2 regions of the Streptomyces caeni genome follow, and region 1 is predicted to be linked to the other one. Evidence: riboswitches for the same ligand, from Rfam matches in the RefSeq annotation. Region 1 holds a riboswitch; the other holds the start of a gene.
The links. A riboswitch is a leader RNA that binds a small molecule or an ion and turns the genes downstream of it on or off. The one in region 1 is predicted to bind S-adenosylmethionine.

Region 1 (15,236 bases):
GCCTCGACCTGCTGGCTGCTCAACTGGTCGAGCGTGGAGGCCTTGTCGAGGAAGTCGTCCGGGTTCGAGGAGAGGAAGAGCTGCACGGAGGGGTCGATGCTGCCGGTGCGGTACTGGGCGCTGGCCATCGTGCCGATGCTGTCGCGCAGCTGGTTGAGCTCGTCCTGACCGCGGGCGACCTTGTCCTGCAGGGTGGAGATCTGCTTCTCCAGCTTCTCCTGCTTCTCCTTGGCCCCGTCGTACATCTCGGTGGCCTTCTCCGCCTCTTCGTAGAGCTTGTCGACCTTGGACTTGACCTCGTCCTTGCTCGGCTTCGCGCTGGGGGCGGCGCTGGCGGCCTGGGCGCTGAGCGCCACGGCGGCGGCGGCGACACTGGTGAGCACGGTCACACGTGCGCGGTTCGGCTGCTTGGGTCGACGGTGGGACGCCACGGAGGCGAGCTCCTTCTTCCTCCAGCCGCCTACCGACACGCCGGTGGGCGGTGCCCCTCCGCCGTCACTCCCGATGAGTGATCACCCGAGCGGAGGTTCGAGGCCAGACCCTAGTGACCTTCTTGTGATCAGTTCAAATCCCCGCGGCAAAAAACTCCGCCGCGACGTGCATTCTTTGCATTCAACTCACATGCGGTGATGTCAGCTTGACCCTACGTTGCGTGAAGGATCCGCCAATTCGGGCATCCCCGACGGATGTTGCGCTTGGTTCTTTCGGTACGCATGGGGCGTACCGGTGTGCGAGGCTCGGCGACGCCACACCCGGGGGAGCCGACGCCGTCAGCCGCGGGACAGACGCTTCAGCAGCATCGCGGACGCGACCGGGCGCGCGCCCGCCTTGGCGGTCCCGTCGGCCACCTCGCGGTCGGTGGAAGCGACGATGACCGGCCGGCCCGGCGGCTCCGCGCGCACCAACTGCCGGATCAGCTCGTCGGCGGTGACGCCCGGCTTGGAGAACAGCACCCGCACCCCGCGCGGCGGCGCGAGCAGCACGGGCGCGGCCAGTTCGGCCCCGTCGAAGACGCAGGTGACCTCGGCGCCGGTCTGCGCGGCGAGCTGAGAGAGCTGCCCGAGGAGCCTGAGCCGCTGCTTCTCCAGCGGCATCTGCGGATAGCCGGTCTTGGTCACGTTGTAGCCGTCGACGACCAGATGCGCCTGCGGCAGCGCGAGCAACTGGTCCAGGATCGCGGGATCGTGCTCGGACAAGGCGCGGGCGGCGATGTCCTTGGGGGTCATACGTCCCGGTTCGACCGCGTCCACGGTCTGAGCCGGCCGCATCGACACCGGGGGCAGCGCAAGCTCCCGCCGCAGCCCCTGTGCCGCCTCCAGCACCGTGTCGAGCAGCAGCCGTACCCGCATGTCCTCGACGCTGCGCCCCTCACGCGCCGCCCTGCGGGCGGCCTCCAGGGCCGCCTCCGCCTCGCCGAGGCGCGCCTTGAGCCGGCGGTTCTCGCCCTCGGCCGCGGACATCTGCGCCTGGCCCTCGGCGCGCACGGCCTCGATCTCCCCCTGCACCTTGCGCAGGGCGGCCTCGCCGCGCTTGACGTCACTGAGGGCGGCACGCAGCTTGCGCTGGAGCGATTCGGCCTCCTTGCGCACCGAGTCCAGCTCCCCACGCAGCCGCTCGGTCTCGGCGCGGGTCCGGTCGCGGGCGGCGGCCAGCTCCCCGCGCAGCCGCTCCAGCTCGGCCCGGCTCTCCTCGTCGGCCCGCTCGGCGTCCGCGCGCTGGGCCTCCTCGCCTGCGGCGGTCACCAGCTTCACCCAGCCCGGGGGGCGCAGTACGTAGGCCGCGGCCGCCACGTCGAGCGGGTCCGCGGCCGGGGGCGGTGAGCCGGAGTCGAGGGCGCCGGCGAGCTCCGGCTGGGCCTCTCTGAGCCGTTCCGCGATGCGCTGCCGGAACAGCGCGCCCGTCTCCAGGGCCGCCGCCATGGCGTTGCCGGCGAACTTGACCCGGCGGTTCGGGGCGAACCGGGCGTACTGCCGCAGCTGCGGGGGCAGGTCGCCGAGGGTCAGGCCGCCGAATCCGTCGGACACGATCTGCACGACCCGGCGGCGCACACCCTCGGGCAGCGGACGGTCGAGCACCTCAGCGGTGCCGTCGGCCGGCTCCCCGCCCGTGGTCTCCACCATCCGTCACCCCAATGCCTGTGCGGGACCGCCTCCCTCAGGAGCCGGCGCCCGGCCTGTCCACGAGCTCCACCTGGTCCACGGCGTTGCACCAGCGGCAACGCACCGACTCGATGGTCTCACTGACCACCTCGCGCTCCTCGACCGTCGGCTCTCCGGCCAGATCCAGGTGCACGTACTCGACGACCTTCGACGAGCGGGTCACGTCGAACCGCGTCAGGTTGCCGCAGAGCGTGCAGCGCCAGCGGGTCTTCTCCGTCGGCAGGGGAACCGTCATCGTGGCTGCTCTTCCTTCTTCCAGTCTCCGTGATGCGCCAGTTTCCCTGGAGCGTGTGGCTCGTAACCCTACGGCCTGGCGGGTACTCGCCGCCCGCCCGTACCCCGCGGCGAGGCACTCTGTGCGGATCGGTCCCGTTACGCCATGCTCTGTTCCATGATCAGCACCTGGAGCAGGGCGGCCGCCCGAGCGCTGCGGGGCCAGTCGGCGCCGGTGACCTACGGACTGATCGCCCTGTGCTGCCTGATCTTCCTGCTCGGGCCGGCCTCGGGGCTGAACCCGGCCTACGGGTCCGGGGACGCTCTGCCCGCCGCGCAGCGGGCCTATTTCGCCCGCTGGGGCGTGGTGCCGGTCGAGCTGTTCGGCGGGGCGCCGCGGACCGCGCTCACCCCCGCGACGGCGCTGTTCGTGCACGGAAGCTGGGTACATCTGCTGGGCAACATGCTCTTCCTCTACGTCTTCGGGGCGATGGCCGAGGAGCGGATGGGCCATGTGGAGTTCGCCCTGTTCTACGCGGGCTGCGGCTATCTCGCGCTGCTGGGCTACGCCGCCGCCAACGCCGGGTCGGCGCAGACGCTGGTGGGGGCGTCCGGAGCGATCTCCGCGGTCCTCGGCGCCTTTCTGTTCCTGTTCCCCAAGGCCCGGGTGACCAGTCTCTTCCCGTTCCTGCTCTTCCTGCCGCTGCGCTTTCCCGCCTGGGTGGTGCTGCCCTTCTGGGCGACCCTGCAGTGGATGGCGGCGGGCCGTACCACGCAGGGTCCCGGGGTGGCGTACCTGGCCCACCTGGTGGGCTTCTCCCTGGGGTTCGTCTACGCCTGGGTGCGCTACGGGCGTACGAGTAGGGTGAAACCCCCAGCCCAGGCCCCCGAGGGAGAACACCAGCCGTGATCACCGCGATCGTGCTCATCAAGACCAGCGTGGACCGGATCCCCGAGATCGCCGAGTCGATCGCCGCGCTGGACTGCGTCAGCGAGGTCTTCTCCGTCACCGGTACGTACGACCTCGTCGCCATGGTCCGGGTCAAGGCCCACGACGACCTGGCGGACGTCATCCCCGGCCGGATCAGCAAGATCCCGGGCGTGCTGGCCACGGACACCCACGTCGCCTTCCGTACGTACTCGCAGCACGACCTGGAGGCGGCGTTCGCGATCGGCCTCGACAACTAGGGGGTGTTTCGCTGGAAGTCCGTTACGCCACCTGCCGGTGCGAGGGGGGTGCCCCCTGCTCGAACGCAGTCGAGAGCTTGGGGGAGGCCGGTCGTGCGGTTCCCCGCGCCCCTTCGGGGCGCCGCCGAACCGCACCGGACGTCGCGGACGAGCCGTCCCACCGCGTGGAGGAAGCGCTCCACGTGCTCGTCGGGGGTGCCCGCGCCGAAGCTGACGCGGATCGCGTCGAGAGGCCGGTCGCCGGGGGTGCCGCACGCATCCCTGCTCCGCGGATCGCCGCCGACCAGGATGCGCACCAGCGGGTGGGCGCAGAACAGGCCGTCGCGGACGCCGATGCCGTACTCGGCGGAGAGCGCGGCGGCGAAGCGGGAGCTGTTCCAGCCCTCGACGACGAAGGAGATGACCCCGACCCGCGGCGCGTCGTCGCCGAAGAGGGACAGGATCCTGGCCCCGGGGACCTCGGCGAGACCCTCGCGGACCGTGCGGATCAGGTGCTGCTCGCGGGCGACGAGGGTGTCGAAGCTGGCCTCGGTGAGCGCCTTGCAGGCGGAGGCGATGGCATGGGCGCACTCCCGTGAGGCAGGTGAGATCGCCGTGCCGGGCGGCACGCCGGAGGGCGCGCGTCAGCGTCGGCGGCACGGAGAAGGGTGAGAAGGAGGATGCGGAGGCGGGGCTCTGCGGCCCTAGCGCATTCGCTTGCTCACGGAAAGGCTCCCTCGGACGACCAGGACCCCTGGTGAGGCGAGGGGTCCGCGCTTGCCGCAGACCTCGCTGCCTGCGGCCCGGTCTTCACCCGGGGCACCCCGCCACGGACGGAGGGTTGCCGGACAGCCGGCCGGGGCCGAATGACTGTCGCTCATGACCTGGCCGCGACACTACGGGACGTGACCGTCCGACCGCCATGTCTGTCCGGATACCGGGACGGTCACCGGACGCCCGTCTCACCGCACGGGGCGCCGGCGCGAGCGGGACCAGCGCGCACCGAGCAGCACGAAAGCGGCCACGAAGACCACGATGCCGATGACCAGAAGGTAGAAGAGCCCCTTGACGACCGCGCCCACGAGACCCAGCGCGATCGCCACGATGATCAGGAACAGGAACAGCGCCATGAGCGACCACATCCTCCGTCGGTACCGCGCCCGACGCGCTGTTCAGCGGCGCGCCAGGCGGCGTCCCCGGTCGGCTCCGGGTTCGTAGGGCTTGTCGTAGTGCTGGTAGACCTCGGCCTCCCGCTCGACCGGGAGGACATCGTCCACACCCATGGACGGCGCCTTCCTCACCAGCCCCCTGGGGTGCGCCACCTTCACATAGCCCGGCCCCAGGGTCGCCTCGTCGAGGGGGACGAAGACGAGCTTGTAGCGGGTGGGCAGTCCGGTGCGGACGGTGGCCATGGCCGGCGCATCGGTGGCGGTGTCCACGTAGACGGCCTCCAGGGCCCCGATCTTGCGGCCCCTGGGGTCGATCACATCCTGATTGCGCCATTCGCGGATATCGGCTGAGTGAATCATGCCTCGCTCCTTGCGACCGGCGGGTCTCCCACGGGCGTTCCGGCCGGTGCGGGCGTGACCGGCGGGAACCGCCACGCGTTCACTGTACTCCGGCCGCGTCTCCGTCGCGCGCTTGACCTGGCCTTTTACCACCCGGACGGCGGCTTCCCCGCCGCAGTGCGGCAGCAGCACGGGGGGCGATGCGCGGCGGGGCCGATCGTCCCCGAGGCGGCCGCTCGGCCCCGCCGCCCGCTCGTCCCCGGGGGACCGCGGCCCTGAGAAGCCCCGGCCCCGCAGGCGCTACGCGTTGCTGACCGCCACCCACCGGTCCAGGACCCGCTTGGCCGCCCCGGAGTCGATCGACACCGCCGCCTTCTCCATCCCCGCCCGGATCCGGTCCGCGAGCGGGCCCTCCCCCGGTTCCAGCGCCACCAGGGCCGCCGCCGAGTTCAGCAGCACCGCATCGCGCACCGGCCCCGTCTCGCCCTCCAGCAGCCGCCGCGCGACATCGGCGTTGTACGACGCGTCGGCGCCCCTCAGCGCCTCCACCGGGACCAGCTCGATGCCGACGTCCCGGGGGTCGAAGGACTCCTCGGTGACCTTGCCGTCGCGCACGATCCACACCCGGGACGTCGACGTGGTCGTCAGCTCGTCCAGGCCGTCGTCGCCCCGGAAGACCAGGGACGAGTTCCCGCGCTCCGCGAAGACCCCGGCCATGATCGGCGCCATTCTGGGATCGGCGACGCCGATCGCCTGCGTCCTCACCCGGGCCGGGTTCGTCAGCGGACCGAGGAAGTTGAACACCGTCCGGATGCCGAGCTGCCCGCGTGCCGCGGCCACGTGCCGCAGCGCCGGGTGGAACTTCACGGCGAAGCAGAAGGTGATCCCCGCCTCCTCGGCCACTTCCGCCACCCGCTGCGGCGTCAGCTCCAGATTGACCCCGAGCTTCTCCAGCACGTCCGAGGCCCCGGAGGCGGAGGACGCGGCACGGTTGCCGTGCTTGACGACCTTCGCGCCCGTGCCCGCGACCACGATCGACGACATCGTGGAGATGTTCACGGTCCTGGCGCCGTCGCCGCCCGTGCCGACGATGTCGACCGTTTGTCCCGGCACCTCGATCACATTCGCGTGCTCGTACATCGCGCGCACGAGTCCGGTGATCTCCTCGACCGTCTCGCCCTTCGCCCGCAGGGCGACCGCGAACCCGGCGATCTGGGCGTCCGTCGCCTCGCCGCGCATGATCCGGTCCATCGCCCAGGCCGTGTCGTCCGCACTCTGGTCGCGGCCGTCGAGGAGCCCGTTCAGCACCTGGGGCCAGGAACGACCCGCCGCGGTGTCGCCTCCAGCGGGGTGCACAGCGCTCATGAGCCGCTCCTGGGTCATGTCCCGAAGGGGACTGGGTTCTCCTCCGGACCCCCGCCGTGCCGCGGACGGGTCCTCGTCCCCCCGTTCGGGGACAGCTCCACCCTATCCACCCCGGGGCACGGCAAAGGGCCCCGTCCATGCACTGGACGGGGCCCTTCGACCGTGGCGTGGCGCGCGCAGCGATCAGTGGTGGCCGTGGCCGCTCGTGATCTCCTTGTACTCCTCGACCGTGGGCTTGGGGATCTGGTTGTCCTCCCCGTAGTAGGCGTTGCTGAGCTTCGCGCGCAGCTTCTGAGAGCCCTTGACCTTCCGCTCGACGCCGTTCTCGTCGACCGTCGGGCCGATCTCGACCGGCTTGTACTGCTCGTGCGCCGTGAGCGTGTGCAGCTGCTCCTGGCTGAGCGGCTCGTGGACCTCGATGAACTCACCGTGCGGCAGCCGCTTGATGATGCCCGACTCGCGGCCGTGCAGCACCTTGTCGCGGTCGCGGCGCTGGAGGCCGAGGCAGATCCGCTTGGTGATGATGAACACGAGCACCGGCATCACGAAGAACGAGACGCGGACGAACCAGGTGATCGCGTTGATCGACAGGTGGAAGTGCGTGGCCCAGAGGTCGTTTCCACCGCCGACCAGCAGCACGAAGTACCAGGCGATCCAGGCGGCGCCGAAGGCGGTGCGCGTCGGGGCGTTGCGCGGGCGGTCGAGGATGTGGTGCTCGCGCTTGTCGCCGGTGACCCACGACTCGATGAACGGGTAGACCGCGATCGCGACCAGGATCAGCGGGAAGATCACCAGGGGGATGAAGACGCCCAGGACGAGCGTGTGGCCCGCGAAGTTGATCTCCCAGCCCGGCATCGTACGGATCAGGCCCTCGGAGAAGCCCATGTACCAGTCCGGCTGGGCGCCCGTGGACACCTGGTCCGGACGGTAGGGGCCCATCGCCCAGATCGGGTTGATCTGGGCGATCGCCGCGACGATCGCGATGGCACCGAAGACCAGGAAGAAGAAGCCTCCGGCCTTCGCCATGTACACCGGCAGCAGCGGCATGCCGACGACGTTGTTGTTCGTCTTTCCGGGACCCGCGAACTGCGTGTGCTTGTGGTAGAAGACCAGGATCAGGTGGCCGACCACCAGGCCGAGCATGATGCCCGGCAGCAGCAGGATGTGGATCGAGTAGAAGCGGGCCACGAAGTCGCCGCCCGGGAACTCGCCGCCGAAGAGGAAGAACGACAGGTACGTGCCGACGATCGGCACCGACAGGATCGCGCCCTCCATGAAGCGGACACCGGTGCCGGAGAGCAGGTCGTCCGGGAGCGAGTAACCGGTGAAGCCGGTGAACATGCCCAGGACGAACAGCAGGAAGCCGAACAGCCAGTTGATCTCACGCGGCTTGCGGAACGCGCCCGTGAAGAACACGCGCATCATGTGCACGAACATGCCGGCGAGGAAGACCAGCGCCGCCCAGTGGTGGATCTGCCGGATCAGCAGACCGCCGCGGACGTCGAAGCTGATGTGCAGCGTCGAGTTGAACGCCTCGCTCATCAGCTGGCCCTGCAGCGGGACGTAGCTGCCGCGGTACTCCACCTCGTTCATCGACGGGTGGAAGAACAGCGTCAGATACACACCCGTGAGGATGATGATGATGAAGCTGTAGAGGCAGATCTCGCCCAGCATGAACGACCAGTGGTCGGGGAAGATCTTGCGCATGTTGGCCTTGGCCAGGGAGTAGATCCCCAGTCGGCCGTCCGCCCAGTCGGCGACGCGCTCGCCGGCCGGTGCCCTCCCGCGCGAGCGGGACTCGTTGGTCGTCGTAGTACTCATCCGCGCTCCCAGAAGGAAGGACCGACGGGCTCCTCGAAGTCGCCGAGCGCTTCGAGGTAACCGTCCGCGTTGACGCCGATGCGCAGCTGCGGCAGGGCGTGACCGGCCGGGCCGAAGATGACTCGGGCACCGTCGGAGAGGTCGAAGGTGGACTGGTGGCACGGGCAGAGCGCGTGGTGCGTCTGCTGCTCGTACAGGGAGATCGGGCAACCGACGTGGGTGCAGATCTTCGAGTACGCCACGATGCCCTCGTGGGACCACTCGAGTTCCTTCTTGTCCTTGATGTTGCCCGGCTGCAGCCGGACGATCATCAAGGCCGCCTTGGCGATCTCCTTCTGGAAGTCCTCGTCGGTCTCCTCCAGGCCCTCGGGCTTGGCGAAGGTCAGCGAGCCCACCGCGACGTCGGACGGACGCAGCGGCTCGTTGGTGTTCATGTTGACGAGGAGCCTGCCCTTGCGCCACGCCGTGTGCCGCAGCTTCGTCCCGGGCAACGGACCGAGGTCGCGCAGCAGGAAGAGGCCGGAGAGCGGCACCAGGGCGACCGCGCCGAGCATCGTGTTGCGGATCAGCTTGCGCCGGCCGAGCTGGGACTCCTTGGCGCCCTGCCGGAAGTCGGTCATGACCTTCGACTTGACCTCGGGCGACGCCTCGATCGGGTGACGCTCGTCGGCGATCTCCACATCGGACATCAGGGTGCGGGCCCAGTGGACGGCGCCCGCGCCGATGGCGAACAGCGCCACGCCCAGCGTCAGGCCCAGCGCGAAGTTCATCGCGCTGATGTGCCCGATCGGGAAGACGTAGATCGATTTGTCACCGGGGATCGTGACGTACGAGGCGATGAAGCCGAGGGTGGCCAGCATCGACACGGTGAACAGCAGGGCGACCGTGCGCTCGGAGCGCTTGGCGGCGCGCGCGTCGATGTCCTGGACGCGGTGCTCGTGGGGCGGCAGGCCCGGGTCGGCGAACGGGTTCTCCTCGTCCGCCACCGTCACGGCACCGGGTGCGGTGTCCTGCTCAGCGGGCAGGTTCTCTTCTGGAATGTCTTGGCTACTCATGACTTCTTGGCCTTTGCGGTCCGAGCGGCGACCCAGACGGCGACCGCGATCAGGGCGCCCAGTCCGAAGATCCAGGCGAACAGGCCCTCGGAGACCGGACCGAGACCGCCCAGCTCGAGGCCGCCCGGGTTCTCCGTCTGGTCACCGTTGACCGCGTTCAGGTACGCGATGATGTCCTTCTTGTTCTGCTGGGACATCGTGGTGTCGGGGAAGGACGGCATGTTCTGCGGGCCGGTCTGCATGGCCTCGTAGATGTGCTTCGGGTCGACGCCCTCGAGGTTCGGTGCGAACTTGCCGTGCGTCAGCGCCCCGCCCTTGCCGGTGAAGTTGTGGCACTGCGCGCAGTTGGTCCGGAAGAGCTCACCGCCCTTGGCGATGTCGGCACCCTCGGGGCTGTAGTCGTTCTTCGACGGGACGGCCGGGCCGGCGCCGAGGGAGGCGACGTACGCCGCGAGCTGGTCGATCTGGGCCTGGGTGTAGATGTTCTTCTTCTTCGGGACCTGGGCGCCCTGCGAGGTCGCGGCCGGCATGCGGCCGGTGCCGACCTGGAAGTCGACGGCCGCCGCGCCGACGCCGACCAGACTCGGGCCGTCGGAGCTGCCCTGACCGCCGGTGCCGTGGCAACTGGCGCAGCCCACCGAGTAGAGCTTCTTGCCCTCCTCGATGGCGAGGGACTGGGCGCTGTCATCGGCCTGCGCCTTGTCCGCGGGCGCGAACGCGGCGTAGAGCCCCCCGGAGAGCGTCAGCGCGATGAGTAGGACGACGAGCGCCGCCATCGGATGGCGTCGTCGTGCGGAGAGCTTTTTCACGGATTACCCCGGTGTCAGGATCTTCTGCGTCGGTGCTTCTGGAATTGGGACCGGTTCGTCGCGGGCGATCGGTTCTCCCGGATCGGGTGACCGTCCGCCGCGGCCAGCGGCCGTCTACTTGATCATGTAGATCGTGGCGAAGAGGCCGATCCAGACGACATCGACGAAGTGCCAGTAGTAGGACACGACGATGGCGGCGGTCGCCTGCTCGTGAGTGAACCTGCGCGCCGCGTAGGTGCGGCCCAGGACCAGGAGGAAGGCCACGAGGCCGCCCGTCACGTGCAGGCCGTGGAAGCCGGTGGTCAGGTAGAAGACCGAGCCGTAGGGGTCGGAGGAGAGCGAGAGGCCCTCCTCCTTGACCAGGCTCGTGTACTCGAAGACCTGACCGCCGATGAAGATCGCACCCATGATGAAGGTGACGATGAACCAGCCCCGGAGCTTCTTCACGTCACCGCGCTCGGCGGCGAACACACCGAGCTGGCAGGTCAGGGAGGAGAGCACCAGGATGGTGGTGTTGGTGGCCGAGAACGGGAAGTTGAGATGGTTGGCCATCTCCTTCCAGTGGTCCGGCCCGGTCACCGATCGAAGGGTGAAGTACATCGCGAAGAGGGCCGCGAAGAACATCAGCTCGGAGCTCAGCCAAATGATGGTTCCGACGCTGGTGAGGTTCGGTCGGTTGACCGACGGGTGCGCGTGCCCGGTGTCTACTGTCGTTGCTGTCGCCACGACCGACATTATGTCGGGCGCTTATCTCGCCCTCACTCCGGGGGGTGCCGTTCGGGGTGTCCCCACCGTGTGGACTGCCCGGATGGCCCATCGAAGCCTCGTCCGAACAGCTGTTGACCACGTGTGCAAGGGAGTAGCATCCGGCGCAACGGCCCGTTCCGTATGACGCCGACGTCCCGGAGGAATCATGCAGCCGACCGCCACGGTGCTGGTCTACAGCGACGACGCCAACACCCGCGAACAGGTCCGGCTCGCTGCCGGGCGCAGGCCGGCCCCGGACGTGCCCGTGGTCGAGTTCGTGGAGTGCGCCACGCCTGGAGCCGTCATCAGGGAGCTGGACAAGGGCGGCATCGACGTGTGCGTGCTCGACGGCGAGGCCGTGCCGATGGGCGGCATGGGCGTCTGCCGGCAGATCAAGGACGAGGTCTTCCAGTGCCCGCCGGTGCTGCTGCTGATCGCACGGCCGCAGGACGCGTGGCTGGCGACCTGGAGCCGCGCCGACACGGCCGTGGCGCTGCCGGTGGAACCGGTGGAGTTCGCCTCCGCTCTGGCCGCTCTGCTGCGCCGCAAGGCCCTTGTGAGGGCCTGAGGGACGGTCCCGGCGGGAAGGTGCCTGCGGGCCCGTTCGCCGCGCTGTGCGGCCGTACGGCGCGGCCGGACGGGGTTCCGGCCGCGCGGGAGCGTGGGCTCAGGCCGTCTCCGGGCGCAGCCTCGCTCGGTCCGCGGCGGCGGCCGGGGAGACCCCTGCGGTCAGGGCACTGCCCTTGCGCCACTTGTTCCAGTCGAGGTTCCAGTCGCCGAAGCCGTTGCCGAACGGGGCCATCTGCTGGCCCTTGGAGTTGACGACCTGGACTATGTCGCCGACCCGTACGGTGTTGTAGAACCACTGGGCGTACTGGTTGCTCATCCCGGTGCATCCGTGGCTGACGTTGGAGTACCCCTGGAAGTCGACGGACCAGGGCGCGGCGTGCACGTACTCACCGCTCCAGGTCACCCGGGTCGCCCAGTAGACCAGCAGGTCGAACGAGTCCGACGAGTTCTCCGAGATGCCGATGGTGGTCCCGCGCATCCGTACGGGGTTCTCCTTGGAGAGCACGACCTTGATCCCGTTGCGGGTGTCGTAGCCGGCCCTGCCGGTGGTGACGGGGATCTCCTTGATCACCTCGCCGTCCCTGTAGACCGTCATCCGGTGCGCGGCCGCGTCCGTCAGGGCGACGATCCGGTCCCCCGTGGTGAGCTTCAGCGGCTTTGTCTCGCCGCCCCAGAGGCGGTCGCCGATCTTCACTCCCGCGAGGTTGCTGCGGACCGTGATGGTGGCGTGGGCGGGCCAGTATTCCTTGGGGCGGTAGTGCAGCGTCTTGTCGTCCACCCAGTACCAGGAGCCCTGGACCGCGGGCACGGAGTCCACCCTGAGGGCGCCCTCCACGGCCGCCCGGGAGGCCCTGTCCTTCACGGGGGCGCTCAGTTCGGCGGTGACGGGCTGACCGACGCCGTACGTGCCCGGCTTCGGGCCGAACGTGACGTTCAGCACCTTCTTGGTCGTGGGGGTGCTGGTGTCGAAGTCGATGACCTTGCGGCCGGGGGCTCCGTCCTCGTCCTCCGTGCTCACCCGGACCGTGTAGTGGGTACCGGCGGCCAGCGGTGCGGTGCTGTGCCAGCGGCTGCCGTCGGCGGAGAGTTCCCCGGCCACATGGCGTCCCCGGCTGTCGGTGGCCGTGACATCCGTGATGCGCGCGTTCGAGTCGGAGACGGTGATCTCCACTGGTTTGCCGGGGTCGGCCTTCTTCTTCGTACCGACGTTGTAGCTGATCTGCCCCGCCGCGTCGTACGGCTTCGCCGAGAGCGGGTCGCCGTCGGACGTGCAGGCGCCGAGGCCCACGCCGAAGGCGATCACCAGCAGGGTGCAGCCGACGACCGTGCGGTTTCGCGGTGAGTGGCTCATGAGATCACGCTAAGAACGTCCGTCAAGCACGGCGCGCCGAGTGACCCGTACGAGGGAAAGAAGAGGGAGCAAAAGAGGGAGCCCGGACGCTCCTGACGGAGTATCCGGGCTCTCTCATGCGCCGGGCGCGGGTCTGCCGGGTGCTACTGGGTGCGGTTCTCGCCGTGGTAGTACTCGAAGACCCAGCCCCACAGGCCCACCAGGATGAACGGGGCCGCGAAGTACATCAGCCACCAGCCGATCGCGACGCCCAGGAAGGCGAGCGCGCCGCCGAGGCCGAGGGCGAGCGGCTGCCAGCTGTGCGGGCTGAAGAAGCCGAGCTCACCGGCGTCGTCCGCGACATCGGCCTCCTTGTTGTCCTGGGCGCCCGCGTCGACCCGCCGGGCCGTGAAGGCCAGGTAGTAGCCGACCATCATGCTCAGGCCGAAGGACAGGGAGAGCGCGGTGGTACCGGCCGGCTCCTTCGCCCACACGCCGTAGACGATGGCCATGATGAGGAAGAAGAGAGCCAGCCAGAGGAACATCTTGCCCTGGATCTTCACTTGCCGGCCTCCTTGCCACCAGCGACGGCCTTGCTGCCGGCACCGGCACCCATGTACTCGAGCTGCTCGAGCGCGGTGATCTCCGGGTGGTGCAGGTCGAAGGCGGGCGATTCGGAGCGGATCCGCGGCAGCGTGATGAAGTTGTGCCGCGGCGGCGGGCAGGCAGTGGCCCATTCGAGCGACCGGCCGTAGCCCCAGGGGTCGTCGACCTCGACGCGCTTGCCGTACTTGGCCGTCTTCCAGACGTTGTAGAAGAACGGCAGGACCGACAGGCCGAGCACGAACGAGAAGATCGTCGAGGTCGTGTTCAGGGCGGTGAAGCCGTCGGCTGCGAGGTAGTCCGCGTAACGCCGCGGCATGCCCTCCACGCCCAGCCAGTGCTGGACCAGGAAGGTGCCGTGGAAACCGACGAACAGCGTCCAGAAGGTCAACTTACCCAGGCGCTCGTCGAGCATCTTGCCGGTGAACTTCGGCCACCAGAAGTGGAAGCCGGCGAACATCGCGAACACGACCGTGCCGAAGACCACGTAGTGGAAGTGCGCCACCACGAAGTACGAGTCCGAGATGTGGAAGTCCATCGGCGGCGCGGCCAGGATCACCCCGGTCAGACCACCGAACGTGAAGGTGATCAGGAAGCCGGTCGCCCACAGCATCGGGGTCTCGAAGGACAGCGAGCCCTTCCACATCGTTCCGATCCAGTTGAAGAACTTCACGCCGGTGGGTACGGCGATGAGGAACGTCATGAAGGAGAAGAACGGGAGCAGGACGCCACCGGTGACGTACATGTGGTGCGCCCACACCGTCACCGACAGTCCGGCGATGGCGATCGTGGCACCGATCAGGCCCGTGTAGCCGAACATCGGCTTACGGCTGAAGACCGGGATGACCTCGGAGATGATGCCGAAGAACGGCAGCGCGATGATGTACACCTCGGGGTGGCCGAAGAACCAGAAGAGGTGCTGCCACAGCAGGGCACCGCCGTTGGTCGCGTCGAACACGTGGGCGCCGAACTTGCGGTCCGCCTCCAGGGCGAACAGCGCCGCGGCGAGGACCGGGAACACGATCAGGGCCAGCACTGCGGTCAGCAGCACGTTCCACACGAAGATCGGCAGGCGGAACATGGTCATGCCGGGGGCCCGCATGCAGATGATCGTGGTGATGAAGTTGACCGAGCCGAGGATCGTGCCGAAGCCGGAGAGGGCCAGGCCCATGATCCACATGTCGCCGCCGATACCCGGCGAGTGGATCGCGTCCGACAGGGGTGCATACGCGAACCACCCGAAGTCGGCCGCGCCCTCAGGGGTGAGGAAACCGCCGACCGCGACGAGCGAGCCGAGCAGGTAGAGCCAGTAGGCGAACATGTTCAGCCGCGGGAACGCCACGTCGGGCGCGCCGATCTGCAGCGGCATGATCCAGTTCGTGAAACCGGCGAACAGCGGCGTCGCGAACATCAGCAGCATGACCGTGCCGTGCATCGTGAACGCCTGGTTGAACTGCTCGTTCGACATCAGCTGCAGACCCGGCCGGGCGAGTTCCGCACGCATCAGCAGCGCCATGACGCCACCGAGGCAGAAGAACGCGAACGACGTGGCCAGATACAGCGTGCCGATCGTCTTGTGGTCGGTGGTGGTCAGCCACTTGACGACGGTGCTGCCGGGACGCTTGCGCCTGACCGGCGACTCGCTCTCGTACGAGCCCGCGGCCGCGGCGGCACCCTGGGGTTCATTGAGGATGCTCACAGTTCGTTCGCCTCCCGGTTCTTCTCGTAGCCCGTCTGCGCGATGCCGGCGGGGATGTAACCGGTCTGCCCCTTCTTGGCCAGGTCCTTCAGATGCTGCTCGTAACGCTCGGGCGAGACGATCTTCACGTTGAACAGCATGCGGGAGTGGTCGACGCCGCAGAGCTCGGCGCACTTGCCCAGGTAGGTCC
Region 2 (15,236 bases), on a different contig from region 1:
CTGGGTGTCGGCGGCGGAGATGGAGGCCGTGGAGGCGATCTGCTCCTTGGTCTCGACGTCCTTCGCCTGCTCCAGCAGTGCGGCGGAGACGGCCTCGACGGCCTTCTCGATACCGCGCTTGAGGGCCATCGGGTTGGCGCCGGCGGCCACGTTGCGCAGGCCCTCGCGGACCAGCGCCTGGGCGAGCACCGTCGCGGTGGTCGTACCGTCACCGGCGACGTCGTCCGTCTTCTTGGCGACTTCCTTGACCAGCTCGGCGCCGATCTTCTCGTACGGGTCCTCGAGCTCGATCTCCTTGGCGATGGAGACACCGTCGTTGGTGATCGTGGGGGCGCCCCACTTCTTCTCGAGGACGACGTTGCGGCCCTTGGGGCCGAGGGTCACCTTGACGGCGTCCGCGAGCTGGTTCATGCCGCGCTCGAGGCCGCGCCGCGCCTCCTCGTCGAACGCGATGATCTTGGCCATGTGAAGTGGTCCTCCCAGGACTGGGGGTGATTACTTCGGACCGCGCCCGCGCCCGCGACGGACGGCCCCGGCCGGTGGTTCCTTGCCCCATCCGGTCCGTGGCCTCACCGACCCGGTCCTTCATTGTCACTCTCACCTTCAGAGTGCTAACGCCAATGATTAGCACTCGACCCCCCCGAGTGCAAGGCGCGCCCGCGAAGCAGGCTCGATGAGAGGTGGCGGCCGGGAGACCGGTGGGCGCAAGGCACGCCCGCGAAGCAGGCTCGTCGGGGGGTGGTGGCGGGGCGTCAGGGCGCAGGCGTCAGGCCCGTCCCGTGAGGGGACGGGTCAGGTGGTGGCACGAGCGGCAAAGGCTCGCGCGATTCCGGATGGCATTCGGGGCCACCTGGACCGAGGGGCCCGTATCCCGGGTGGGATACGGGCCCCTCGACACGTCGATCAGTTCAGTCGTCGGCGCGTACTTCAGCCGGCCACGCGGACCATGTCGGCCTGCGGACCCTTCTGCCCCTGCGAGATCTCGAACTCGACCCGCTGGCCCTCTTCCAGGGTGCGGTAGCCGTCCATCTGGATGGCGCTGTAGTGGACGAATACATCCGCACCACCGTCGACCGCGATGAAGCCGTACCCCTTCTCCGCGTTGAACCACTTGACGGTGCCCTGAGCCATGCCTAACTCCCCTATTACTGGCCCTTGCACAGATCCACACTTCGCGGATCCGGGTCAGACCTCACCCCCCAACGGTTGGGGGCGTGCGCCGGAACGCGTCGACCGCGGCTGAATGTATCTGTCCAACTGCCGTCTGCAACAGGTCAATCGGACGAGAATTCCGGGCATGGCCGGTCGGGAATGTACGAAGAATTCGCCCGACTTCAGGGCAAGTCGGGCCCGGCAAAAGGAGCGAATGGCGCAAAAGCGCTGCACACTTTGGCTACTTCTTGCCGGATGCACGGCAGGAACTCATGGGCCCCGGTGGGGAAACCGGGAGCGTGTTCCCCAACTGTACCCTGCTCAACCATGGAGAATTGCCCCCTCCGTTTCTCCCGCGGAGAGGGCAATTCGATGAACTCTCGGCGTTCACCCTTACCGAGGGTAACGAACACTCCGCCGAGTGACCGTCAGCCGCCCGCGACCGCCGGGATGATGGAGACGCCCGCACCGTCCGGCGTCGCCGTCTCCAGGCCCTGCTCGAAGCGGACGTCGTCGTCGTTCACGTACACGTTGACGAAGCGGCGCAGCTTGCCCTGGTCGTCCAGGACACGGGCCGCGATGCCGGTGTGGTTCTTCTCCAGGTCGGCGATGACCTCGGCGAGGTTCGCGCCCTCGGCGGGCACCTCGGCCCGGCCGCCGGTGTAGGTGCGCAGGATGGTGGGGATGCGGACGGTGACGCTCATGGGGTTCGACCTCCGGTCGGAGTACGGCTGGCAGGGGATGGGGCGGGCAGGAGGTCAGGCGAGGCCGGCCTCGCGGAACGAGTCGAGGGTGGGGCGGATGGTCGCGGTCAGACCCGTGCCGGCCACCGCGTCGAGGGTCTTGAGGCCGTCACCCGTGTTGAGGACGACCGTGGACTTCGCCGGGTCGAGGACGCCGTTCTCGACGAGCTTGCGCGTGACGCCGACGGTCACGCCGCCGGCGGTCTCCGCGAAGATGCCCTCGGTGCGGGCGAGCAGCTTGATCGCGTCGACGATCTGCTCGTCGTTCACGTCCTCCACCGCGCCGCCCGTGCGGCGCGCGATGTCGAGGACGTACGGGCCGTCCGCCGGGTTGCCGATCGCCAGCGACTTGGCGATGGTGTCCGGCTTCTGCGGCCGGACGACGTCGTGGCCCGACTTGAAGGCGACCGACACCGGCGAGCAGCCCTCGGCCTGCGCGCCGAAGATCTTGTACGGCCGGTCCTCGACGAGCCCGAGCCTGATCAGCTCCTGCAGGCCCTTGTCGATCTTCGTGAGCTGCGAGCCGGAGGCGATCGGGACCACGATCTGGTCCGGCAGCCGCCAGCCCAGCTGCTCGGCGATCTCGTACGCCAGGGTCTTCGACCCCTCCGCGTAGTACGGCCGGAGGTTGACGTTGACGAAGCCCCAGCCCTCTCCGGCCGGGTCGCCGATCAGCTCGGAGCAGAAGCGGTTCACGTCGTCGTAGTTGCCCTCGATGCCGACGAGGTCGCCGCCGTACACCGCGGCCATGACGATCTTGCCCTGCTCCAGGTCGTGCGGGATGAAGACGCAGGAACGCAGTCCGGCACGGGCCGCCGCGGCGCCGACCGCGCCCGCGAGGTTGCCGGTGGAGGAGCAGGAGAGGGTGGTGAAGCCGAAGACCCGCGCCGCCTCCAGCGCCTGGGCGACCACCCGGTCCTTGAAGGAGTGCGTCGGGTTGCCGGAGTCGTCCTTCACATAGAGCCCACCGGTCACGCCCAGCTCGCGCGCCAGGTTGTCGGCCTTGACCAGCTTGGTCCAGCCCGGGTTGAGGTTCGGCTTCTCGGCGACGTCCGCCGGAACCGGCAGCAGCGGCGCGTAGCGCCAGATGTTCGCGGGGCCCGCCTCGATCCGCTTCCGCAGCTCCTCGGTGTCATAGTCCGAGAAGTCGTAGGCGATCTCCAGCGGGCCGAAACACTCCTCGCAGGCGAAGACCGGGCCGAGCGGCACGCGGTGGCCGCACTCACGGCAGGACAGGGCCGCGGCGGGACCGAGATTCACGGAGTTCGTGGTGTTTGCAACTGTCTGCGCAGCCATGTGAGGCGAGGCCCTTTCTCCTCATCTTCCTCACGACGCATCTCGCCGTGAGACGGATTTGGCACCTTCCCTAGCCGGGAGCCTCGCTGTGATGACGAGTGCCGGCTGGAGGGTTGCCGGGGCTTCATCGGGCCGTGTCCCTCTGCCCCTCTGGATGAGCTGTATGCGGTTGTTTCACTGGTATCGGCAGCGGCGGCCCCGACATGCGATGGTCACCGGCGTTGTTCAAGACTGTAACCGAAGGCCAGCAGAGTTGAGATAGTCGTCCGAACCGCGAGACGGATCACACCCCGAGACCCATTCGGAGATCCGCTGATCGCCTTTGACGACCGCTGTCCATCGAACGTACCGTCGTCCGCCGAACGTGAGGAGCCGCAGACTGTGCTGGAAGAAGTCGAGCGCTGGCTGAGCACCCGCTCCTGGTCCGTGACCGACCGTCCGCTCCACCAGATCCTGGCCGCGAAACGCGCCTCGGGCTCCACGGTCAGTGTGGTGCTGCCCGCACTCAACGAGGAGGAGACGGTCGGTGAGATCGTCTCCGTCATCCGCCACGACCTCATGCAGCAGGCTCCGCTCGTCGACGAGATCGTCGTCGTCGACTCCGGCTCCACGGACCGCACCTCCGAGGTCGCCGCGGCGGCCGGGGCGAGGGTGGTGCACCGCGACGCCATCCTGCCGCGTATCCCGGCGGTGCCCGGCAAGGGGGAGGTGCTGTGGCGCTCCCTCCTCGTGACCGGCGGGGACATCGTCTGCTTCATCGACGCGGACCTGAAGGAGTTCTCGTCGGACTTCGTCTCCGGGATCGTGGGCCCGCTGCTCACCGAGCCGGGCGTGGACCTCGTGAAGGCGATGTACGACCGGCCGCTGACGCTGGCCGGCGAGGGCCCCTCCGGCACGGCCGCCGCGGGCCAGGGCGGGCGCGTCACGGAGCTGATGGCGCGCCCGCTGCTGAACATGCACTGGCCGCAGCTGGCCGGTTTCGTCCAGCCGCTCGGCGGCGAGTACGCGGCCCGCCGCTCACTGCTGGAGCGACTCCCGTTCCCGGTCGGCTACGGGGTGGAGCTGGGCATGCTGGTCGACGCCCTGCACCTGGTGGGCCTGGACGCGCTGGCCCAGGTCGACGTGGGCGTGCGCATCCACCGCCACCAGGACGGCCAGGCGCTGGGCCGCATGGCCGCCGCGATCTACCGCACCGCGCAGCTGCGGCTGGCCCGCGGCCATCTGATCCGCCCCTCCCTCACCCAGTTCGAGCGGGGCGCGGACGGCTTCGAGCCGCGTACGTACCGCGTGGACACGGAGGAGCGGCCGCCGATGGCCGAGGTCGAGGAGTACGCGGAGCGCAGGGCCGCCTGACCACGTCCCTTCGGGGGCGCGGGCCGGCGCCGCGGCCCGGCGCCGGTTTCGGCCGTTGTATACGGTTCCGCATACGGCCGAGCCGTACGTTTGAGCGTTTTCGGGTCGGGCTAGGTTTCGAGGCATGGCTTCCACGCATGTGGCTTCGCATCACGCTCGTGTCCTCGTCGCGTCCAACCGCGGCCCGGTCTCCTACGCGCTGGACGAGACCGGAACGCTCACGGCCCGGCGCGGCGGGGGCGGGCTGGTGTCGGGCCTGTCGGCGATCGGCCCGGAGGCGGACGCGGTGTGGGTGTGCGCGGCGCTGAACGACGGGGACCGCGAGGCCGTACGCCGCACGGGTGGCGCACTCGATCCGTCGGACACGGGCGGGCAGCGGGTGCGGATGCTCGACATCGCCCCGCAGGTGCACGCGGACGCTTACAACGGCGTCGCGAACTCAGTGCTGTGGTTCGTGCACCACATGCTGTACCAGACCCCGCTGGAACCGGTCTTCGACGCGGACTTCCGGCGGCGCTGGGCGTCGTACGAAGCGTACAACCGCGCGTTCGCCGAGGCGCTGGCCCAGGAGGCGGCCCAGGAGGCGGCGGTCCTCATCCAGGACTACCACCTCAGCCTGGCCCCCCGGATGCTGCGCGAACTGCGTCCCGACCTCAGGATCGGCCACTTCTCGCACACGCCGTGGGCGCCGCCGGACTACTTCCGGCTGCTGCCCGACGACATCGCGGCGCAGGTCCTCGGCGGGATCCTGGGCGCGGACCGGGCGGCGTTCCTCACCCGGCGGTGGGCGGACGCGTTCACGGACTGCTGCCACGCGGTCCTCGGCCCCGGCATCCCCTCGGGCACCCGCATCGGCGTCCACGGGCTGGGCGCGGACGGGGACTTCCTGCGCAGGCGGGCGCACGAGCCGGACGTGGACGACCGGATGCGCACGCTGCGGGAGCAGATCGGCACGGCGCCCGACGGCAGCGCCCGCAAGGCGATCGTGCGGGTGGACCGCACGGAGCTGTCGAAGAACATCGTGCGGGGGCTGCTGGCCTACGAGGAGCTGCTCCAGTCGCGTCCCGAGTGGCGCGAGCGGGTCGTCCACGTCGCCTTCGCCTACCCCTCCCGCCAGGACCTGGCCGTCTACCGGGAGTACACGGCGGAGGTCCAGCGGGTCGCCCAGGAGATCAACTCGCGTTACGGGACGCCCGGCTGGACCCCGGTGGAACTGCATGTGAAGGACGACTTCGCGCGCTCGCTGGCCGCGTACCGGCTGGCGGACGTGGCCCTGGTGAACCCGATCCGGGACGGCATGAACCTGGTCGCCAAGGAGGTCCCGGTGGTCTCCGACGAGGGTTGTGCGCTGGTGCTGTCGCGGGAGGCGGGTGCGTACGAGGAGCTGGCCGAGGACGCGGTGACGGTGAACCCGTACGACATCCGGGGCACGGCGGTGGCGCTGCACGAGGCCCTGTCGATGCCGGCGGACGAGCGCGCCGAGCGGACGAAGCGGCTGGCCGCGCAGGCCACGGCGCTCCCCCCGGCCCGGTGGTTCCTGGACCAGCTGGCCGCGCTGGACGAGTGAGAGGGGCCGCTTCCGTCCACCTGGTGGACCGCAGCGGTCCCGCCCCCGGACGGGGGCCGGGCCGCTGCGGCCCACCGGGGCGCTCGGCTCGTGGAACAGGGTCCGTAGCTCGTGACCGGGGCCCTTGGCTCGTCACCGGGGCGCTTCGGCCAGTCGGTGGGCCAGGGACCTCAGGAGCCGTACGACTCCCGCCGGGCCGTCGACCACCAGGTCCGCGCGTGTGGCCAGTTCCGTGACCTCGTCACTGCCGCTGCAGACCAGCAGGCCGTGGACGCCGTCGGAGCGGAGTTTGTCGACGGCGGCGAAGGCGGGGAGGTCCCCGAGGTCGTCACCCGCGTACAGGACGGCCTCGGCGCCCGTCGCGCGGGCCCACTCCAGCAGCGCCTTGCCCTTGTCCATGCCCGGCGGGCGCAGCTCCAGGACGAGCCGTCCCGGTTCCACGACCAGGCCGTGGCGGGTGGCGAGGTCGGCGAGGGGTTCGCGCAGGGCCTCGAAGGCTGCCTGCGGGTCCTCGGCGCGGCGGGTGTGGACGGCGACGGCGAACCCCTTCTCCTCGACATGCGCGCCGCTCCCGGCGCCGGAGCCGGCGAGGACGCCGGGGAGTTCGGCGCGCACCGCGGCGATACCCGGGTGCGGGGCGGGGGCGGTGACGGTGCCGGTGCGGGCGTCCCAGCGTTCGGCGCCGTAGTGGCCGAGGACGACGAGGCGTTCGAGCCCGGGAACCCCGGCGAAACCGCCGTAGCGGACGGCGACATCGGCGGGGCGGCCGGTGACGATCGCGACGGAGGCGACCCGGGGGGCGACGGCGGCGAGGGCGGGGACCGCGTCGGGGTGGGCGCGGGCCTGGTCGGGGTCGGGGACGATCGGGGCGAGCGTCCCGTCGAAGTCGAAGGCGAGGACGGCCCGGCCGGGCCGGGCGAGGATGGCGTCGAGACCGTCACGTCCGGCCGGTGTGGTGGGGATCGGCAAGGAGTCCGTGTGGCTGCCCATGACACGACCCTATCCGCGGGGGGCCGGGCTCACGCATGGCCCGGGGCGCGCCCCGGTCGCGGTCCGTCAGCGCTCGGCGCGGCGGGAGTCACGGACGCGGCGGAGGCGGTTGACGGTGACCGGGTCGTGGGCGAGGGCACGGGGGTCGTCGAGGAGGGCGTTGAGCAGCTGGTAGTAGCGGATCGGGGCGAGTCCCAGCTGCTCGCGCACTGCACGCTCCTTGGCGCCCGCCCCGGGGAAGCTGCGCCCCTCCAGGGCGAGGATGGCCTTTTCGCGGGCGGTGAGGTCGTCCATGGGGGAACGGTATCCGGCGCCTCGGCCGGCCGACGAGTCCGCGGTGTCGGCCTCGAACGGCACCGGTAGCAGACCCCACCCCGCGAGTGGACTAGACCTCTTCAGGGTTCAGGCGCCACACTGTCCTTCGTGAGACATGTCATCGCCCTCGACGTGGGCGGCACCGGGATGAAGGCCGCCCTGGTCGGGGCCGGGGACACGGCGCCGTCCGGGCCTTTTGGCAGCGGCTCGGATCAGCGGCCGCCACGGCAGGCACCCGGCCTGCCCGTGCTGCACCGGGCGCGCCGGGCGACCGGGCGCGAGCGCGGGCCCGACGCCGTGGTGGAGTCGATCCTCTCCTTCGCCGCCGAGCTGCGGGCCCACGGCGAGCAGCATCTCGGCGAACCCGCGTCCGCGGTCGGCGTCGCCGTCCCCGGCATCGTCGACGCCGACCGCGGCATCGCCCGCTACTCGGCCAACCTCGGCTGGCGCGACGTGCCCCTGCGCGACCTGCTCGGCCGCCGGCTCGGCGGCGTTCCCGTCGCGCTCGGGCACGATGTGCGCACCGGCGGGCTCGCCGAGGGCCGGATCGGCGCGGGCAGGGGAGCGGACCGTTTCCTGTTCGTGCCCCTCGGTACCGGCATCGCGGGCGCCATCGGCGTGGGCGGCCGGGTGGAGGCCGGCGCCCACGGCTTCGCAGGGGAGATCGGCCATATTGTCGTACGGCCCAACGGGACCCCCTGCCCGTGCGGCCAGCGCGGCTGCCTGGAGCGTTACGCGTCAGCCGCCGCTGTCAGCGAGGCGTGGGCCCAGGCATGCGGGGACCCGGGGGCGGACGCCGCGGCCTGCGCGAAGGCCGTCGCGTCCGGTGACCCGAACGCCGTCCGTGTCTGGCGGGAGGCCGTGGACGCGCTCGCCGACGGGCTGGTCACCGCGATCACCCTGCTGGACCCCGGCACGCTCATCATCGGCGGCGGGCTGGCCGAGGCGGGGGAAGTCCTGTTCGCACCGCTGCGGGACGCCGTCCGGCGGCGGGTCACCTTCCAGCAGCTCCCCTCGATCGTCCCCGCGGCGCTGGGGGACTCCGCCGGATGCCTGGGCGCTGGGCTCCTCGCCTGGGATCTCCTACACACCACTGACCGTTCGGAGGTAACCGCCTGATGGCCCCTAGCAAGGTTCTCGCCGGTGCCCGGGTGGTACTTCCCACCGGGACCGCGACCGACGGCCGCGTCATCGTCGACGGCACGCGGATCGCGGGCACGGCCCCGCGGGACGCGGAGATCATCGACGTACGCGGGCACTGGCTGGTCCCCGGCTTCGTCGACATGCACAACCACGGGGGCGGCGGCGCCTCCTTCCACGGCACAGCCGAGGAGGTCCTGACGGCCGTCCGCACCCACCGGCTGCACGGCACCACCACCCTCGTCGCCTCGACCGTCACCGCCGACCTGGACTTCCTCTCCCGGCAGGCCGGGCTGCTGTCGGAGCTCGCCGAGCAGGGTGACATCGCCGGCGTCCACTTCGAGGGACCGTTCATCTCGCCCTGCCGCAAGGGCGCGCACTCCGAGGCGCTGCTGCGCGACCCGGACCCGGCGGAGGTCCGCAAGCTGATCGACGCCGCACGCGGCCGGGCGAAGATGGTCACCCTCGCCACCGAACTGCCCGGCGGCATCGAGTCCGTGCGGCTGCTCGCCGAGCACGGCGTGATCGCGGCGATCGGGCACACGGACGCGACGTACGAGCAGACCGCGGCGGCGATCGATGCGGGCGCCACCGTCGCGACCCATCTCTTCAACGCGATGCCGCAGCTCGGCCACCGCGCGCCGGGCCCCGTCGCCGCGCTTCTGGAGGACGAGCGGATCACGGTCGAGCTGATCGACGACGGCACCCATCTGCACCCGGCCTCCCTCCGGCTGGCGTTCCGTCACGCGGGCGCGGGGCGGGTGGCGTTCATCACGGACGCGATGGACGCGGCCGGCTTCGGCGACGGGCGGTATGTGCTCGGCCCGCTGGAGGTGGAGGTCAGCGAGGGGGTGGCGCGGCTGGTGGAGGGCGGATCCATCGCGGGATCGACGCTCACCCTGGACCGCGCGTTCCAGCGGGCGGTCACGGTCGACGGGCTGCCGGTGGAGGACGTCGTCGCGGCCATCTCGGCCAACCCGGCCAGGCTGCTGGGCCTCTACGACCGCGTGGGCTCCCTGGAGCCCGGCAAGGACGCCGACCTGGTGCTGCTGGACGCCGGTTTCCGCCTCAAGGGCGTGATGCGCCGCGGCGCCTGGGTGGTCGATCCCCAACTGGGATGATTCATCCACTTGTTGGCGTACGGCGGTCGACCCGGGGGCTGGGCCGACCGCCACCTCATTTGACATGATCGAGCCGCCGCACACACCGTCGGCCGAAGCATTCCGGGACGGGGCGTACGCGACCGGCGCAGGTCGCACGGAAGGCGCCGCGACGACTTCGAGGGAGGCCCTCCAGGTGATCCTGACGGTCACACTGAACACCGCTCTCGACATCACCTACCACGTACGCGCACTGCGGCCGCACACCTCGCACCGGGTGACCGATGTGACCGAACGGCCCGGCGGCAAGGGCCTGAACGTGGCCCGGGTGCTCGCCGCCCTCGGCCACGCGGTGACCGCCGCGGGCTTCGCGGGCGGTGCGACGGGCCGCTCCCTGCGGGACCAGCTCGCCGGCACGCCCGGCGTCCGGGACGCGCTCGTCACGGTCGGCGGCGCCACCCGGCGCACCATCGCGGTGGTCGACGAGACGACGGGTGACACCACCCAGCTCAACGAGCCGGGTCCGGCGATCGCTCCCGCCGAGTGGTCGGCGTTCCTCGCGAAGTACGAGGACCTGGTGCGCTCCGCCTCCGCGGTGGCCCTGTGCGGCAGCCTGCCGCCGGGGGTGCCGGTGGGCGCGTACGCCCAGCTGGTGCGGACCGCTCGGGCCGCGGGCGTACCCGTCCTGCTGGACACGAGCGGCGAGCCGCTGCGCCGCGGGGTGGCCGCGCGCCCTGACATCGTCAAGCCGAACACCGACGAGCTGGCCGAACTCACCGGCTCCCACGAGCCGTTGCAGGCCACCCGGGACGCCCGCCGGCGCGGGGCGCACACGGTGGTCGCGTCGCTGGGCGCGGAGGGCCTGCTCGCCGTGGACGCGGAAGGCCGCTGGCGGGCCGTCCCGCCGCGCCGGGTCCAGGGCAATCCGACGGGCGCGGGCGACTCGGCGGTCGCGGGTCTGCTGTCGGGCCTGGTGGAGCGGCTGCCGTGGCCGGGGCGTCTGGCCCGGGCGGTCGCCCTGTCCGCGGCGACCGTCCTGGCGCCCGTGGCGGGAGAGTTCGACCGCCGGACCTATGAGGAGCTGGTGGACCAGGTGACAGTGACCGGCGGGGCGACGGCCGCGTAGCCACGCGGGCCCCGGTCCTTCAGTTGCTCCAGCCCTTCGTCAGCCAGAACTGGTCGAGGTAGGCGTTGCACTGGTTCCCCTGCTCGCAGGAGACCCTGATGGTGTTGGTGCCCTTGTTGAGCTGGATGTAGTTGTACGTCTTCGTCCAGCCCTTCTCCCAGGCGCCCTGGGGCGCCTGCGCCCAGTTCTTCAGGGACATGGGGGTGGTCTGGGGCGTGCCGTTGACCGTGAGGGTGGCCGTGGCGTCGACGCCGGGCACGCCATAGCCGGTGTGCAGCGTGTACTTGCCGGTCGAGGGCACGTCCACGCTCCAGTTCACGGCTGCCCCGACGTTGTTGAAGCCCGCGATGTAGACACCGCCGTCGGCCTTGGCGCCCTTGACGTCGGAGGCGGTGGTGGCGGTGCCCTCCAGGCGCAGCGCCTTCGCGTCGATGGTCGGAAGCTTGGTGTCGTCCGTCGACTGCTGGGTGGAGGAGCCGCTCGGGGACGTGCTCTGGCCGGTCGAGGGGCTGGAGCCCGCCTGGCTGCCGGACTTCCCGTCGTTCCCGTCGTCTCCCAGCATGGCGATGCCGATGCCGATCACGACCGCGGCGACCACCGCGATCGCGCCGATCAGCAGGCCCTTGGTGTTGGGGCCCCGGCCTCGCCCGCCGCCCCCGCCGACCGGCGCCTGCCAGGGTGGGGGTGCCCCCTGTCCGAGTGAGGCCGAGGACCTGGGGGAGGGCGCGCCGCCCGGCACGGTCTCGGGGGCGGCGTAGTGCGCATTGGGCTGCCCGTAGGCGCCCTGGCCGTGTGCCCCCTGCTGCGGCACCTGGCCGTAGGCGGCCGTCTGGGCCTGCGGCTGCGGCTGCGGCTGCGGCTGGCCGTACTGGCGTTCACCGACGGCGCGCACTCTGTTGACGGAGCCCGGGTAGCCGTAGCCGCCGGCGGGCGGCTGGGCGCCGTTGGCCTGACCGTCGGCGTAGAGGTAGCCGAACGGGTCGTCGTCCTCGGGCGTGCTCGCGCCGTTGTTGCCGGGCGTCATCCCTAGGTACTCCTCAGCAGGGTGCGGGTCATATGTGTACGTGGCTGAGTCGCGAGCCTACCTGCTTCCGGCGGCCCGGACGGGTGTTCTTCCCATCACCCTTGCGCTGACCTGGGGCTTACCCGGCGCGCCGATGCTGTTTGGGACGAGACCGTTTCTCTACGTACATCCGCTCGTCAGCCGATTTCAACACTTCGTCCGCCGTCATGCCGCAGTGGGCCCAGCCGATGCCGAAGCTGGCGCCGACCCGCATGGCGCGGCCGTCGACCCGGATCGGCTGGATGATCTCGTTGCGCAGGCGCACCGCGAGGTCCTGGGCGTCGGCCTTGCCGAGCCCGTCGGCGAGCACGACGAACTCGTCACCGCCGAGCCGGGCGACGGTGTCCCCGTCGCGCACGCCGCGGGTGAGCCGCCGGGCGACCTCGATGAGGACGGCGTCGCCCGCGTTGTGCCCGAACCGGTCGTTGATCGACTTGAAGCCGTCGAGGTCGCAGAAGAGCACCGCGAGCCCCTTGGTGCCGTCGTCGATGCCGCTCTCGGGCGCGACCGTGTGCACATGGTGGTCGAAGGCGTCGTACGGTCCCGGCCCGGCGTGGAAGTCGAAGGCGTGCCCGGCGCCGAACACCGCCGGATGGCCCGCCGCGTGCCCGTTGTAGGCGGCGTCGAGGGAGTCGGCGGCGCCCGGCGGCAGGGAGTGGGGGCGCTGGCAGAGGCGGGCGGACAGCCGGGAGCGCAGTTCGGCGGAGTTGGGCAGTCCGGTGAGCGAGTCGTGGGAGGCCCGGTGGGCGAGCTGCAGCTCGCGGCGCTTGCGCTCCTCGATGTCCTCGACGTGGGTGAGCAGGAAGCGGGGTCCGTCGGCCGCGTCGGCGACCACGGAGTTGCGCAGGGACACCCAGACGTACGTGCCGTCCCGGCGCCCGAGCCTCAGCTCCGCCCGCCCGCCCTCGGCGGAGGTCCGCAGCAGTGTGCCGATGTCCTCGGGGTGGACGAGATCGGAGAACGAGTAGCGGCGCATGGCGGAGGCCGGTCGGCCCAGCAGGCGGCACAGCGCGTCGTTGGTCCGCAGGATGCGCCCGTGCTGGTCGCCGCCCATCTCGGCGATGGCCATGCCGGAGGGGGCGTACTCGAAGGCCTGCCGGAAGGACTCCTCGCTGGCGCGCAGGGCCTGCTGCTCCCGCTCCAGCCGGACGAGCGCCCGCTGCATGTTGGCCCTCAGCCGGGCGTTGCTGATGGCGATGGCGGCCTGGAAGGCGTACATCTGCAGGGCCTCGCGCCCCCACGCGCCGGGCCGCCGTCCGTTGCGCGGGCGGTCCACGGAGATGACCCCGATCAGCTCGCCGCCGGCGCCGCCCTGCACGGCGGGCGTGTACATGGGGGCGAAGAGGCGGTCGGAGGGGTGCCACTCGTCCTCGAAGCGGGGCTCGGGGCCGTCGGTGTACCACTGCGGCACATCGTCGTCGTCGAGGACCCAGCCCTCGGTGTGGGGTATGAACCGCAGGTCGCCCCACGCCTCGCCCATGGTGAGCCGGCGCTCCCAGGCGGTGCGGGAGCCGACCCGGCCGGTGATCAGCGCCTCGGCGGCGGAGTTTCCGGCGAACGCGGCGACGACGAGGTCGCCGTCCGGGCGTACGAGGTTGACGGCGGCCAGCTCGTACCCGAGGCCGTTGACGATGCCGTCCGCGACGGTCTGCAGCGTGTCAGCCAGGCTGCGTGCGGTGTTCATGTCCGCCATCACCTGATGCAGCTGCCGCAGAGTCGTGAGGCGGACATACGGCTCCGACTCGGTCTCCATTCGCCCTCCCCTCGAGGTCTCGCAGCAACTCCAGGGACGCGTCGCCGTACTACGGTTTCCGCCGGTTTTCCTCGGTACGCTACGGGCGCACTCCGGAGACAGCGTCGTGCAGCGTCCCCGCCACTGAATCACAGCGCGCTGCCCACTAGGTACACAGGGTCAACAAAATACGGCCCCTGTGACTCAAGTCACAGCGAAACATGAACAATTGAGTAGGGATTCCGCGTTTCCCCGGTGCCTTTACCGAAGGCAATTAGGAAGTTGTGCAGACGCCGTGATCATACGCGCCAAGTAACGGGCGGATGAACCGAGTTGGTTTCCACGGACCCTACCGCGAGGCCCGGACCGGCACGCCGCGGGGTCCGCCGCTGGTCCTAGGTCACGGTTCGGACCCGGGGCCGATGTGGACGCCCGCGGGCGCCCACTAGCGTTCTGGCGTGCTCAAGACTCCCCCTGCCCCGTCCGTGCCCGCCACCCCTCCCGCCTCCGGGCATGCTGAGGGGGTGAGCAACGACGAGTTCCGCGCCGCCATGTCCCGGCTGGCCGCCGGTGTGGTCCTGGTGACCGCGCACGAGCCGGCCCTGGACCAGGAAGGCCCGCCCGTCACCCGCCACCGCCCTGGCGGAGGCGCTTCGCGCCGCGACATCACTCAAGGTGAGGACGTCGGCATGACGGCGACCGCCTTCTTGTCGGTGTCCCTGGACCCGCCCCTGGTCCTGGTCAGCCTGCGCGAGGGCGCCCGCATGGACGACCTGCTCGCCGAGCAGCCCCTGTGGGCCGTATCCGTGCTCGCGGAGAGCCAGCGGCACATCGCGGGCCGCTTCGCCATGAGGGGCCGCGTCAGCGACCGGCTCCTGTTCGAGGACATCCCCTACGTCCACGGCGAAGTCAGCGGCGCCCCCCTGGTCCGCGGCGCCCTGGCCACCCTGGAGTGCCGCACGGAACAACGTGTGCCCGCCGGCGACCACACCCTGGTCATCGGCCGCGTCCTGACGGCCCACCTGCCCAGCGCCGACGGCGGCCCCCTGCTGTACTTCCGGGGCCGCTACCGCCACCTGGGCTGAGCGCCGGCCCCGCGCGCCCCGGGGGGCGCGGGGCCGTCCCACCCATGCGGCTCCGGAGCACGGGCGCAGACGGAGTCGACGCGCTGCTCGTCGTGCCGGAGACGCCGCCCCCGCGGAGCGGCTCGCGTTCGCGCCGCACGACTGTTCGCGGTGCCGTTCGAGGGGGTCGCGGCCGTCCCGGTCCGCACGCCGGCCGCGGACCGCGGGCCCTGCCCGGCGCCGGGTCCAGGGCCGTCCGCCCGCGCCCGGTGCGGACCTCGCGGTCCTCGGCCCGGACGTGGTGGCCACGGCGAGCGAGCCCAGCATGCGGTGGCGACGGCGCGCAGACGGACGCGGTGGCTCTCCAACCGCTCGGCGAGGAATTCGGTTTCCGCGCGCGGCCCGCGCCGCCGCCGCAGCCTTTCGCCGTTCCCTTTGCCCCGCGGCGTTTCCCCCGTCGCGGGGCCCCTCGTATCCCCCGGTATCCCCGTCGTATCCCCCGTCGTATGCCGCGCCGTATGCCGCGCCGTATCCGCGGTCTTATGCCGCGCCGTTCCCTGCCGGGAATTCGCTCTCGCCCGTCCGCGCATCTCAT

Region 2: linked by a shared signal. The riboswitch ahead of thrC (threonine synthase) and the one ahead of ACFSL4_RS10065 (aminotransferase class V-fold PLP-dependent enzyme) in region 1 are both predicted to bind S-adenosylmethionine.

What each region holds. Positions count from the first base shown of each region.
Region 1 covers NZ_JBHUDX010000024.1:39,943-55,178, forward strand. Annotated here, with positions in the region: gene ACFSL4_RS10040 (C40 family peptidase) at 1-431, opposite strand, end outside; gene ACFSL4_RS10045 (NYN domain-containing protein) at 771-2,120, opposite strand; gene ACFSL4_RS10050 (hypothetical protein) at 2,155-2,394, opposite strand; gene ACFSL4_RS10055 (rhomboid family intramembrane serine protease) at 2,551-3,282, shown strand; gene ACFSL4_RS10060 (Lrp/AsnC family transcriptional regulator) at 3,279-3,560, shown strand; partial or broken gene ACFSL4_RS10065 (aminotransferase class V-fold PLP-dependent enzyme) at 3,557-4,126, opposite strand; SAM riboswitch class IV at 4,308-4,424, opposite strand; gene ACFSL4_RS10070 (hypothetical protein) at 4,502-4,669, opposite strand; gene ACFSL4_RS10075 (PRC-barrel domain-containing protein) at 4,712-5,068, opposite strand; gene trpD (anthranilate phosphoribosyltransferase) at 5,348-6,412, opposite strand; gene qcrB (cytochrome bc1 complex cytochrome b subunit) at 6,596-8,233, opposite strand; gene qcrA (cytochrome bc1 complex Rieske iron-sulfur subunit) at 8,230-9,288, opposite strand; gene qcrC (cytochrome bc1 complex diheme cytochrome c subunit) at 9,285-10,097, opposite strand; gene ctaE (aa3-type cytochrome oxidase subunit III) at 10,212-10,832, opposite strand; gene ACFSL4_RS10105 (response regulator) at 11,011-11,412, shown strand; gene ACFSL4_RS10110 (L,D-transpeptidase) at 11,512-12,765, opposite strand; gene ACFSL4_RS10115 (cytochrome c oxidase subunit 4) at 12,909-13,307, opposite strand; gene ctaD (aa3-type cytochrome oxidase subunit I) at 13,304-15,046, opposite strand; gene ctaC (aa3-type cytochrome oxidase subunit II) at 15,043-15,236, opposite strand, start outside.
Region 2 covers NZ_JBHUDX010000053.1:139,736-154,971, reverse strand. Annotated here, with positions in the region: gene groL (chaperonin GroEL) at 1-465, opposite strand, end outside; gene ACFSL4_RS20140 (cold-shock protein) at 928-1,131, opposite strand; gene ACFSL4_RS20135 (MoaD/ThiS family protein) at 1,581-1,856, opposite strand; gene thrC (threonine synthase) at 1,911-3,191, opposite strand; SAM riboswitch class I at 3,210-3,352, opposite strand; gene ACFSL4_RS20125 (glucosyl-3-phosphoglycerate synthase) at 3,573-4,544, shown strand; gene ACFSL4_RS20120 (alpha,alpha-trehalose-phosphate synthase (UDP-forming)) at 4,669-6,111, shown strand; gene otsB (trehalose-phosphatase) at 6,244-7,101, opposite strand; gene ACFSL4_RS20110 (DUF3263 domain-containing protein) at 7,168-7,395, opposite strand; gene ACFSL4_RS20105 (ROK family protein) at 7,525-8,535, shown strand; gene nagA (N-acetylglucosamine-6-phosphate deacetylase) at 8,535-9,677, shown strand; gene ACFSL4_RS20095 (1-phosphofructokinase family hexose kinase) at 9,853-10,782, shown strand; gene ACFSL4_RS20090 (carbohydrate-binding protein) at 10,802-11,806, opposite strand; gene cdgB (diguanylate cyclase CdgB) at 11,925-13,598, opposite strand; gene ACFSL4_RS20080 (flavin reductase family protein) at 14,036-14,662, shown strand.